3 regions of the Rhizobium sp. KNZ14-9A genome follow, and region 1 is predicted to be linked to each of the others. Evidence: riboswitches for the same ligand, from Rfam matches in the RefSeq annotation. Region 1 holds a riboswitch; each other region holds the start of a gene.

Region 1 (3,266 bases):
GGAAAACGGCTTCCCGCACATCATGGGTGATCAGCAGGGCCGTCCAGCGATGATCGGTCCACATGCCCTGCAGCCATTCCTGCATCTGGGTGCGGGTCAGCGCGTCGAGTGCCCCGAAGGGCTCGTCGAGCAGCAGCATGTCCTGCCGCTGGATCACGGTGCGCAGCAGGGCCGCGCGCTGGCGCATGCCGCCTGAAAGGGCCGCGGGATAGTGATTTTCGAAACCGGCAAGGCCGAAGCGTTCAAAGAGAGGGGCGGCAACCGCTCGTGCCTGGCTGCGGCGCATACCGTGCACTTCGAGGCCAAGGATCGCATTGTCGATGACGCTTCGCCACGGCATCAGCGCATCGCGCTGGGGCATGAAGGCGAATGCGTGCGCCGCTTGCGAAAGCGACATGCCGTCAAAGAGAATGTGGCCTTTATCGGCCTGCAGCGCCTGTGTCAGCAAACGGAGGATCGTCGATTTGCCGGAGCCGGAGGGGCCGACGATCGAGACGAATTCTCCTCTGGCGATATGAAGAGAAATGTCCTCCAGCACTTCCATGCCGTCGAAGGATTTCGAGACGTTCTTCAGCTCAAGCATCCCGCTCATGGGCGTTTCTCCGCAGGAGATTGCCAGGGCATGACGAAACGCTGCACCGCCAGCGTGAGACCGAAGAGGCAGAGGGTGAGGAGGGCGCTCACGACGACGGCGGCAAGCACGAGGTCGGGCCGGAAATTGTTCTTGGCATTGAGGATATAGATCCCGAGGCCACGTGCGGCACCTGCATATTCGGCAAAGATGGCGCCGACCACGGCATAGGTGATCGAAATGCGCAGGCCGGCAAAGAAGAAGGGCATGGCGGAGGGAAGCCTCGCCAGGCAGAAGATGCGCCAGCGGCTTGCCTTCATGGAACTCAGAAGCTCGGCGATATCTCGGTCCGTCGCTTCATAGCCCTGCAGCAGGGCTACCAGCAGCGGAAAGAAAGTGACGAGAGCAACGAGCAGAAGCTTCGGCAGCAGCCCGAAACCGAACCAGAGCACGACCAAGGGGGCAATCGCGACCAGCGGCAATGTCTGGCTGACGATGAAGAGCGGCAGCAGCGCGCGGCGCATGAAGGGCACGAAATCCATCAGCACAGACGAGGCGAAGGCGAAGACCAGCGACAAAGCGAAACCGCCGAGCGTCGCGCCAAGCGTCGGCCAGGTGTTGTCGAGCAGCGCCTGCCTGTTCAGCCAGCCTTGTGTCAGGATGCGCGAAGGCGAGGGCAGAATGGAGGGCTTGATGCCGGAGAGATCGACATAGAGCTCCCAGACGGCCAGGAAGGCAAACACGGCAAGAATGGCGGGCAAGGCCCGCCTCAGTGGCGCAAATGTCGAATCCGGTTTCGATAAGGTCATTGCCGTCAAGCGTCTCAGGCTTTGCTCGGGCTGTTCGCGGAGACCGTGATATCCAGCGTCACATGGCCTTCGGGATCGCCAAAGCGATAGAAGGCTTCATGGATGGTCGCGAAGATCGCGCCGGCATCGCCGCACAGCTTGGTGCAGAAATTCTTGGAGCGGTCAAATGTGCCCGAGCGCTTCAGGAAATCGATGCAGCCGTAGATCTCGTCCATATGGGTGCCCGTTCCCATAACGTACAGAGAAAATTGGGCGGCCGTTGGCTGGCCGGTTTCTGTGGTGTCCTTGACTGCCGCGATCGCGGCTTCCACTCGCTCGGCGAGCGGCTCGGATCGGCTGGAAGACAGGCCGGCGCCACAGATCGCATCATCCGGTTCGCCGGGGCAGCCCCGCGAGATCGCTGCGGACAATACGCAATGCTCGCCGCTTGCGGCAGCCGAGACGAAGAGGTCGCGCATGGCGGCAAACAACACGTCGGGCGGGCCGACCATCAGCGTGGAAATATCGTCGGTTTCGATGCGAAGATGATCACGATAGGGATCGAGAGCCTTGATAGCGTCAAGGATGATGCCGACGAAATTGCCGGACATCGGATATAGAGACACTTGTGCGCCGGAAAACATTTGGACCTCGCTCCGCTGGCATTACCCAGATCAGCTTTGAAGGGTCCGGAGGCATGCGCCTCACATCTCAGCCCCGGCAATTCGGAGCTCCCCCGTGAAATTGTGGCGGAAGCTAGCACCGGGCCTGCGATACCGCAACCGTAAAATTCCTATCCGGCTACACGGTCGGAAAGGGCCAGGGCAGTTCGGACGCAGCTGTCAAGTGTTGGGAGGAACACCCGGACGGAGGTCCTGTCCGGGTGCCCAGCCGGTTCCGTACCTGCCAGAGACGGAATCGGATGTCGTTGTCTCAGGCGGCGATGCCGGCATAAGGAGTGTCGCTGCGGGCGGCGATCAGTGCCTCAGTCCACCATTGCAACTGGGCCATCATTCGGGAAAGCCGGCGCAACGCATCTTCGGTATCCTGCAGTCGGCCTTCATTGTCGAAACGGCGCCAGGGGGAATTGAAGCTGACGGCATCGCAGATCGTGACGGCGTGAAGCTCCGCAAAGACGAGGCGGAGCTGTTCGACCGCCCGCAATCCGCCGGAGACGCCGCCATAGCAGAGGAAGGCGATCGGCTTGCCGTGCCACGGCTCGGCGAAGAGATCGATGAGGAATTTCAGGGAAGCGGTGAAGCTGTGGTTATATTCCGGCGTGACGAGGATGAAGCCATCGGCCTGATGGAGCCTGTCAGCAAGCCGCCTGGCCTCCGGATGATGCGGTACATGCTCTCGCGGCAGCGAGAATGCCAGCGGGTCGATGATGTCGATCTCGAATTGTGGAAAGCGGGACAACTCTCTTTCGAGCCATTTCACAACCCTGTCGCAGATGCGCCCCTCGCGCGTGCTGCCGTAGATGACCGCAAGCCTCATGGGTTTCTGCATGCATTGCTCCTTCTCGTTGCGGCTTTACGGCCTCGGGAGCGGAGTCTATAAAACCTCGACTAATATTGAGGTCAATAGGCGATGCAGCAAAATCCGGCATTCTCCTTGAGCAGGCTCCTGACGGTGGGCGAGGTGGCAGAGCGCAGCGGACTTGCGGTTTCTGCCCTGCATTTCTACGAGGCGAAGGGGCTGATCTCCAGCATCCGCACCCGCGGCAACCAGCGCCGGTACGGCCGCGATGTGCTACGGCGCCTCGGCATTATCAAGGTGGCGCAACGGGTCGGCATTCCGCTTGCCGAAATCCAGACTGCCTTCGAAACCCTGCCGCAGAGCCGGACGCCGACAGTCGGGGACTGGCAGAAACTGTCGGCGCTCTGGAAGGATGATCTCGATGCGCG
Region 2 (3,266 bases), on a different contig from region 1:
TGGGCATGTCTTGCTCGATCCGACCAGCGGCACGCTTCTGTCGGAAGCCCTGCCGCCGTGGCTGCGCATCGACGGTGCGACCGAGCAGGCCGGGCGGTTTCGGTGGTTGCTCGACGAACTGGTGACCGAGCGCACGCAGCGCCTTCCGGGAAACGCCCTTGTCGCATCGCAGCTGGCGCAATTGCTGTTCGTTCAGATTTTGCGGGCACAGATGAATGGCAACAGCCGCATTCCCCGGGGTTGGTTGCGCGCACTAGGCGATCCACGCCTCGCGCCGGCCGTGCAGCTCATGCATGAGGACCCGGCGCGCTCGTGGCATTTAGACGAACTGGCCCGGGCCTGCGCGATGTCGCGGTCGAGCTTCGCCGCGCGCTTTACCGCGACGGCAGGTATCGGGCCGCTCGGCTATCTTGCTCGGTGGCGTATTCACATTGCTTGCAGGGCGCTGCGGGACGACGATTTGCCGGTGGCATCGGTTGCCGCCCTGATAGGCTATTCCTCGCAAGGAGCGTTCAGCAATGCCTTCAAGCGGGCGACCGGCCTGTCGCCTTCTCTGTGGCGCGAAAGACAAGCGGGAGCCAACGCGGCTTGAAGCCGTTGCTGCGGGTCAGGATGGATGTAGGCTCGGGTTTTTTTGAGACATTCCACTTCGACCCTCACCCAACTCATTTCTTTGGGGTGGCTTTCGGTTTCGGTTGATAGAGACGCCGTTTGACGTTCGAGCGCAGAGCGTTGCGCACATCCTTGCCCCACAAGCGTCTCAGGTGGCGGATCGCTTTCATCTCATCCAGAATCTTCGGCTCGCTATCGAGGAGCGGATGAGCCTCTCGGGCCGAGCCACCGCCAGGGCACTGCTACCAGACACGGAGATCGAGAACGATCATGACGATCGGGCATTGGATGAGCCGGCGCCTAAGACGCCTTGGCGCAATCAGCTTCGAGGCGCGCATCGACAGTCGCGGAAGGATGTGTTCGAGACAGTACACGCCTTGAGCAAAGAAGGCCCGACCTGCTCGGACATTGCACGTCGCACAGGATATGGCCGACGAGATGCCGATCATCCCAGACAAAAGCTGACCGAACAGCGCGGCGCCGGCACCTATCAACGCCGCGATGATCGCGATACCTTCAGGTCTGGACAACAGATCGAGCATGTTTCCTACGATGGCGCGACCCTAGGCTTGAGCGGTTGCAGGGTCAATCGAAGCCACATGTCAACAAAGGTCCGAAATCGTGCCGGCTATTTTGGAGGCCCGGTGGCGTCGTCTTATTATCGGGTAGTGACCGATGACTGTAGAGAGCAATGTTGGAGAAGAAGAAGCACTATTTTAGTCACTTCGGCCTGTCCGCCGGTATCGGAGAATGTGCAGCGCGAAATCTGGTCTATGTGTAGGGGGCACTGCATGCCCGATGTCTCTGCCTCCGCTCAGAAGTCGATCCAATCCCGCATCGACACCGAGCTCCGCAATGCCAGCGGCCTCGGCTTGCGCACTTCTCCAAATAGGGTCGTTCGCATTTCAAACGGCGTATCCATCGAGAGTCAGTGGCTTAGCTAGTTCTTATCCCTTCAAGGCGAGAATTTGGAAGTTCGGCGACATCCTTCTCCCACATTCCATCATCTGCCCGGTTTCCACATCAAAACATGTCCAAGAGCCGGACGACGGAAGTTCCACGGTTGACACGAACTCGGCCCAGGACATAGTCTTTGCGACATTCACCAGGGGGGTCCCGGCAAGGGGCTGAGATACTGCTGGACAATATGGCTTTGCCTGTTGTGGCGCAGTGACCCGTTGAACCTGATCCAGTTCATACTGGCGTAGGGACGGTGCAAGCGCTCGAAGGCTTCGGATTCCCGCGTGGATTCCATGCCGGCGTCTTTTCATCATTCCGGCTGATTGACTGGGTCTCCAATTGCAACTTGGAGCCTCAAACCATGACCATTGCTGCAAAGAACGTCACACCCACCGTCACTACCGGCCCGCTACCGGCCTCGCGGAAAATCTACATCCCCGGAGATATGCACTCCGACATCCGCGTGCCGATGCGCGAGATCAGCGTCCATCCGACATCGGGCGAGCGGCCTGTCGTCGTTTATGATTGCTCCGGCCCTTACACTGTCGAGGGCGCTGATATCCGCATCGAGCAGGGTCTGTCACAGTTCCGTCGCGGCTGGGTGCTCGCCCGCGGCGATGTCGAGGCCTATGAAGGCCGCCATGTGCGTCCCGAAGACAACGGCTTTGTCAGCGGCGAACGGCTGACACCGGAATTTCCGGCCAAGCGCCAGCCGCTGCGGGCGAGGGGCGACAAGGCCGTGACCCAACTCGCCTATGCGCGCGCCGGCATCATCACTCCGGAAATGGAATTCATCGCTATCCGCGAAAATCTCGGCCGCAAGGCACAGGCGGAGGCCATGAGCCGCGATGGCGAATGCTTCGGCGCCCATATTCCCGATCATGTGAGCCCGGAATTCGTCCGCCAGGAGGTCGCCGGCGGCCGGGCGATCATTCCCGCCAACATCAATCACCCGGAAAGCGAGCCGATGATCATCGGCCGGAACTTCCTGGTGAAGATCAATGCCAATATCGGCAATTCCGCCGTCACCTCGTCCATGGCGGAGGAAGTCGAGAAGATGGTCTGGGCGATCCGCTGGGGTGCCGACACGGTCATGGACCTGTCGACCGGCCGCAACATCCACAATATCCGCGAATGGATCATCCGCAATTCGCCGGTGCCGATCGGTACCGTGCCGCTCTACCAGGCACTCGAAAAGGTGAACGGCATTGCCGAGGACCTCACCTGGGAGGTCTATCGCGATACGCTGATCGAACAGGCCGAGCAGGGCGTTGACTATTTCACCATCCATGCCGGCGTGCGGCTCGCCTATATCCCGCTGACCGTCAATCGCGTCACCGGCATCGTTTCCCGCGGCGGCTCGATTATGGCCAAGTGGTGTCTGCACCACCACAGGGAGAGTTTTCTCTACGAGCATTTCGAGGAGATCTGCGACATCTGCCGCGCTTACGACGTTTCCTTCTCGCTCGGTGATGGCCTGCGCCCGGGATCGATCGCTGATGCCAACGATGCGGCGCAGTTCGCAGAACTGGAAACGCTCGGCGAGTTAACGAAAATCGCCTGGACGAAGGATTGCCAGGTGATGATCGAAGGCCCCGGCCATGTACCGATGCACAAGATCAAGGAAAACATGGACAAGCAGCTCGCGGTCTGCGGCGAGGCGCCCTTTTATACGCTCGGACCGCTAACCACCG
Region 3 (3,266 bases), on a different contig from region 1:
CAGGAGCTTCGTTTCGACGGCGCGGATCCCTCCCGCAAGCCGGTTCCGAAGCCTGATCTGCGTCTTCGCAATGTTCCGCTCGGCCCCGTCGCCGTTTTCGGCGCATCGAACTTTCCGCTCGCCTTCTCGGTCGCCGGCGGAGACACGGCGTCTGCGCTCGCGGCAGGATGCCCTGTTGTCGTCAAGGCCCATTCCGCCCATCCGGGCACGTCCGAGCTTGTTGGCCGCGCCGTACAGCGCGCCGTCGCCAAGGCGGGCCTGCATGCCGGCACATTCGCGCTTCTCTTCGACACCGGCTTCGAAGTCGGACAGAAGCTGGTGGCCGATGCCAGAATTCGGGCCGTCGGCTTCACCGGTTCGCGCCGCGGCGGTACTGCGCTGATGAAGATCTCGTCCGAGCGCAAGCAGCCGATCCCGGTCTATGCCGAAATGAGCAGCATCAACCCGGTCATCTTCTTCCCGAATGCCCTGAAGAGCCGCGCGGCAGAAATCGCAACGGCTTTCGTGAGCTCGCTGGTCCTGGGTGCCGGACAATTCTGCACCAATCCCGGCCTCATTCTCGCCGTCGACAGCGAAGGTCTGGACACTTTCATTGCCAAGAGCCGGGAGCTTCTGCCCGATGTCGGCGCCCAGACGATGCTCACGGGCTCCATCGCCAAGGCATTCTGCGATGGCGTCGCCCGGCTGGAAAAGCATCCCGAAGTCCGTCTCGTTGCCAATGGCAAGCCGGGCAGTCAATTCGAAGGCACGGCCGCTCTCTTCGAGACGACAGCTTCGGCATTTCTCGCGCATCACGAGCTTCAGGACGAGGTCTTCGGTGCAGCCGGCCTCATCGTTCGCTGCCGCGATCTTGCAGAACTCGAGCGCGTCCTCGATGGCCTCGAAGGCCAGCTGACCGTTGCCCTGCACATTGCGAGCGAAGACGAGCCGGACGCAAAGCGCCTTGTTCCCAAGCTGGAAATGCTGGCCGGAAGACTGCTCGTGAACGGCTTCGGAACCGGCGTCGAAGTATCGCCTGCCATGGTGCATGGCGGCCCCTATCCGGCAACTGCCGACGGCAGATCGACCTCCGTCGGGACGCTCGCTATCTACAGGTTCCTGCGGCCCGTTTCGTACCAGGATTTCACCAGTAACCTGCTTCCGGCTCCGCTGCGTTGATGTACCGGAGCTTGCCAGACTTCAGACGGCGGTGTCTCTAAGGGGACCGCCGGAGAGATTGGCAAGCTCCCGCACCGGCTGCAAGCAGACACCAGCTCGACTGACGACAGCTGTCTCCAGTCGGCGCGTCGGCGCCAGGTACGGATTCTTGTTCGTAAGACCGTCATTTTGCCAGTGACACCGGCATCATTCTCTGCAAGAAAGAGTGCCGTTGAGAGACAGGGGCGCCCGTTCACAAGACTGGCTGAGAAGCACCCTTCGAACCTGAACCGGATAATGCCGGCGGAGGGAGTCGCTCGGGTCGAAGACTGCTTCATCGCACAATCGTTCCCGCGCCTGCCCCGCCTGAAAGGGGTACTATGGAGAACAAGACACCCGGAGCACTGTTGACGGCGATGCGCGCGAAACCGCCGCTCGTACAATGCATCACCAACTACGTGGCCATGAACATCGCCGCCAATGTGGTGCTTGCGGCCGGGGCATCGCCCGCCATGGTTCATGCCGCCGAGGAAGCGGGAGAATTCGCCGCGATCGCCGGCGCATTGACCGTCAATATCGGCACGCTCTCCACCCAATGGATCGACGGCATGCATGCCGCGGCAACGGCGGCCAGTGCGGATGTCAAGCCCTGGGTCCTCGATCCGGTCGCTCATTACGCAACATCCTTCCGGCGCAAGGCTGCTGCCGATCTCCTGGCGCTTCGCCCGACGATCATTCGCGGCAATGCTTCCGAAATCATCGCACTTGCCGGCGGCGAGAGCCGTGGCCAGGGCGTCGACAGCCGTGACCCGGTTGAGCAGGCCGAGGCATCCGCGCGGCTGCTTGCCGAACGGCATGGCGCGGTCGTCGCCGTCACCGGAGTCGTGGATTTCGTGACTGACGGCGCGCAGGCCTTGCGCGTCGAAGGCGGCTCGCCGCTGATGCCGCAGGTGACCGCGCTCGGCTGCTCGCTGACCTGCCTGACAGGCGCCTTCGCCGCCACCATTGCCGCAGACCCTTTCGCAGCCGCTGTTGCTGCACTTGCTACTTTCGCTGTTGCTGGCGAGGAGGCCGCGAAAAATGCGGATGGTCCCGGCTCCTTCTCCTGGCGCTTCCTCGATCAGCTTGCCGCGCTCGATGGCGCGACACTCGATGCAAAGGTCAGGATCAGCGCCGCATGAAACGCTTCGATCTTTCCCTCTACCTCGTTCTCGACCCCGATCTCTGCGCCGGAATCGGCATGGTCGAGACTGCGCGGCTTGCCGTCGCCGGTGGCGCAACAATGGTGCAGCTGCGCGACAAGCATGGCGGAACGACAAGGATGATTGAGACCGGTCTGGCGCTCAAAGATATCCTAAAGGGTACCGGCGCTTTGCTTGTTATCAACGATGACGTCGAGGCAGCCGTTGCGATCGGCGCCGACGGTCTGCATATCGGCCAGGACGATGCGGGACCCGTCGCCGCCCGTGCGATGATCGGCCCGGACATGATCCTCGGCCTGTCGGTCGAGACCGAAGCGCTGGCAGCAGCCATCGACCCAGCTGTTGTCGACTATGCCGGCATCGGACCGGTCTTTGCGACATCCACGAAGACCGACCACAAGCAACCGATCGGTTTCGATGGGCTGGCGAAGCTGGTGAAAGCCGCACCCGTTCCGACGGTTGCGATCGGCGGACTGAAGAGCGAGCATGTCGCTTCCGTCTTCGCGGCAGGTGCCGATGGGTTTGCTGTCGTCTCGGCAATCTGCGGTACGCCGGATCCGCGAGCAGCGACGATCCGCATCGCCGAGGGAATCCGAAAGGTTCGCCGATGATCCGCAACGTCTTATCCATCGCCGGCTCCGATCCCTCTGGAGGTGCCGGCATTCAGGCCGATCTCAAAGCTTTCTCGGCGCGCGGCGTCTATGGCATGGCGGCGCTGACGGCATTGACGGCGCAGAATACCCAAGGAGTGACCGGCGTGCATCTCGTGCCGCCGCACTTCGTCGCTCAGCAGATCAAGGCGGTCTTTGCCGATGTGCGCGTCGACGCGGTCAAGATCGGCATGATCGCCAATGCCGGCATTGCCGAAGCTGTTGCCGAGGCGCTGGCACCTCATCGCGACATCCCTATCGTCGTCGATCCGGTCAT

What was found. A riboswitch is a leader RNA that binds a small molecule or an ion and turns the genes downstream of it on or off. The one in region 1 is predicted to bind thiamine pyrophosphate.
Region 2: it holds a riboswitch for thiamine pyrophosphate, as region 1 does, so the genes downstream of both, thiC (phosphomethylpyrimidine synthase ThiC) here and ACR9ZQ_RS27425 (YkoF family thiamine/hydroxymethylpyrimidine-binding protein) in region 1, are expected to answer to the same signal.
Region 3: it holds a riboswitch for thiamine pyrophosphate, as region 1 does, so the genes downstream of both, thiM (hydroxyethylthiazole kinase) here and ACR9ZQ_RS27425 (YkoF family thiamine/hydroxymethylpyrimidine-binding protein) in region 1, are expected to answer to the same signal.

What each region holds. Positions count from the first base shown of each region.
Region 1 covers NZ_JBPGXB010000002.1:4,170,112-4,173,377, forward strand. The annotation lists gene ACR9ZQ_RS27415 (ABC transporter ATP-binding protein) at 1-592, opposite strand, end outside; gene ACR9ZQ_RS27420 (ABC transporter permease) at 589-1,380, opposite strand; gene ACR9ZQ_RS27425 (YkoF family thiamine/hydroxymethylpyrimidine-binding protein) at 1,395-2,003, opposite strand; TPP riboswitch at 1,994-2,107, opposite strand; gene ACR9ZQ_RS27430 (NADPH-dependent FMN reductase) at 2,293-2,868, opposite strand; gene soxR (redox-sensitive transcriptional activator SoxR) at 2,950-3,266, shown strand, end outside.
Region 2 covers NZ_JBPGXB010000001.1:245,326-248,591, forward strand. The annotation lists gene ACR9ZQ_RS01230 (AraC family transcriptional regulator) at 1-592, shown strand, start outside; partial or broken gene ACR9ZQ_RS01235 (plasmid pRiA4b ORF-3 family protein) at 666-746, opposite strand; gene ACR9ZQ_RS01240 (hypothetical protein) at 855-1,154, opposite strand; TPP riboswitch at 1,710-1,841, shown strand; gene thiC (phosphomethylpyrimidine synthase ThiC) at 1,934-3,266, shown strand, end outside.
Region 3 covers NZ_JBPGXB010000004.1:1,606,619-1,609,884, forward strand. The annotation lists gene ACR9ZQ_RS37755 (aldehyde dehydrogenase (NADP(+))) at 1-1,158, shown strand, start outside; TPP riboswitch at 1,369-1,466, shown strand; gene thiM (hydroxyethylthiazole kinase) at 1,518-2,318, shown strand; gene thiE (thiamine phosphate synthase) at 2,315-2,950, shown strand; gene thiD (bifunctional hydroxymethylpyrimidine kinase/phosphomethylpyrimidine kinase) at 2,947-3,266, shown strand, end outside.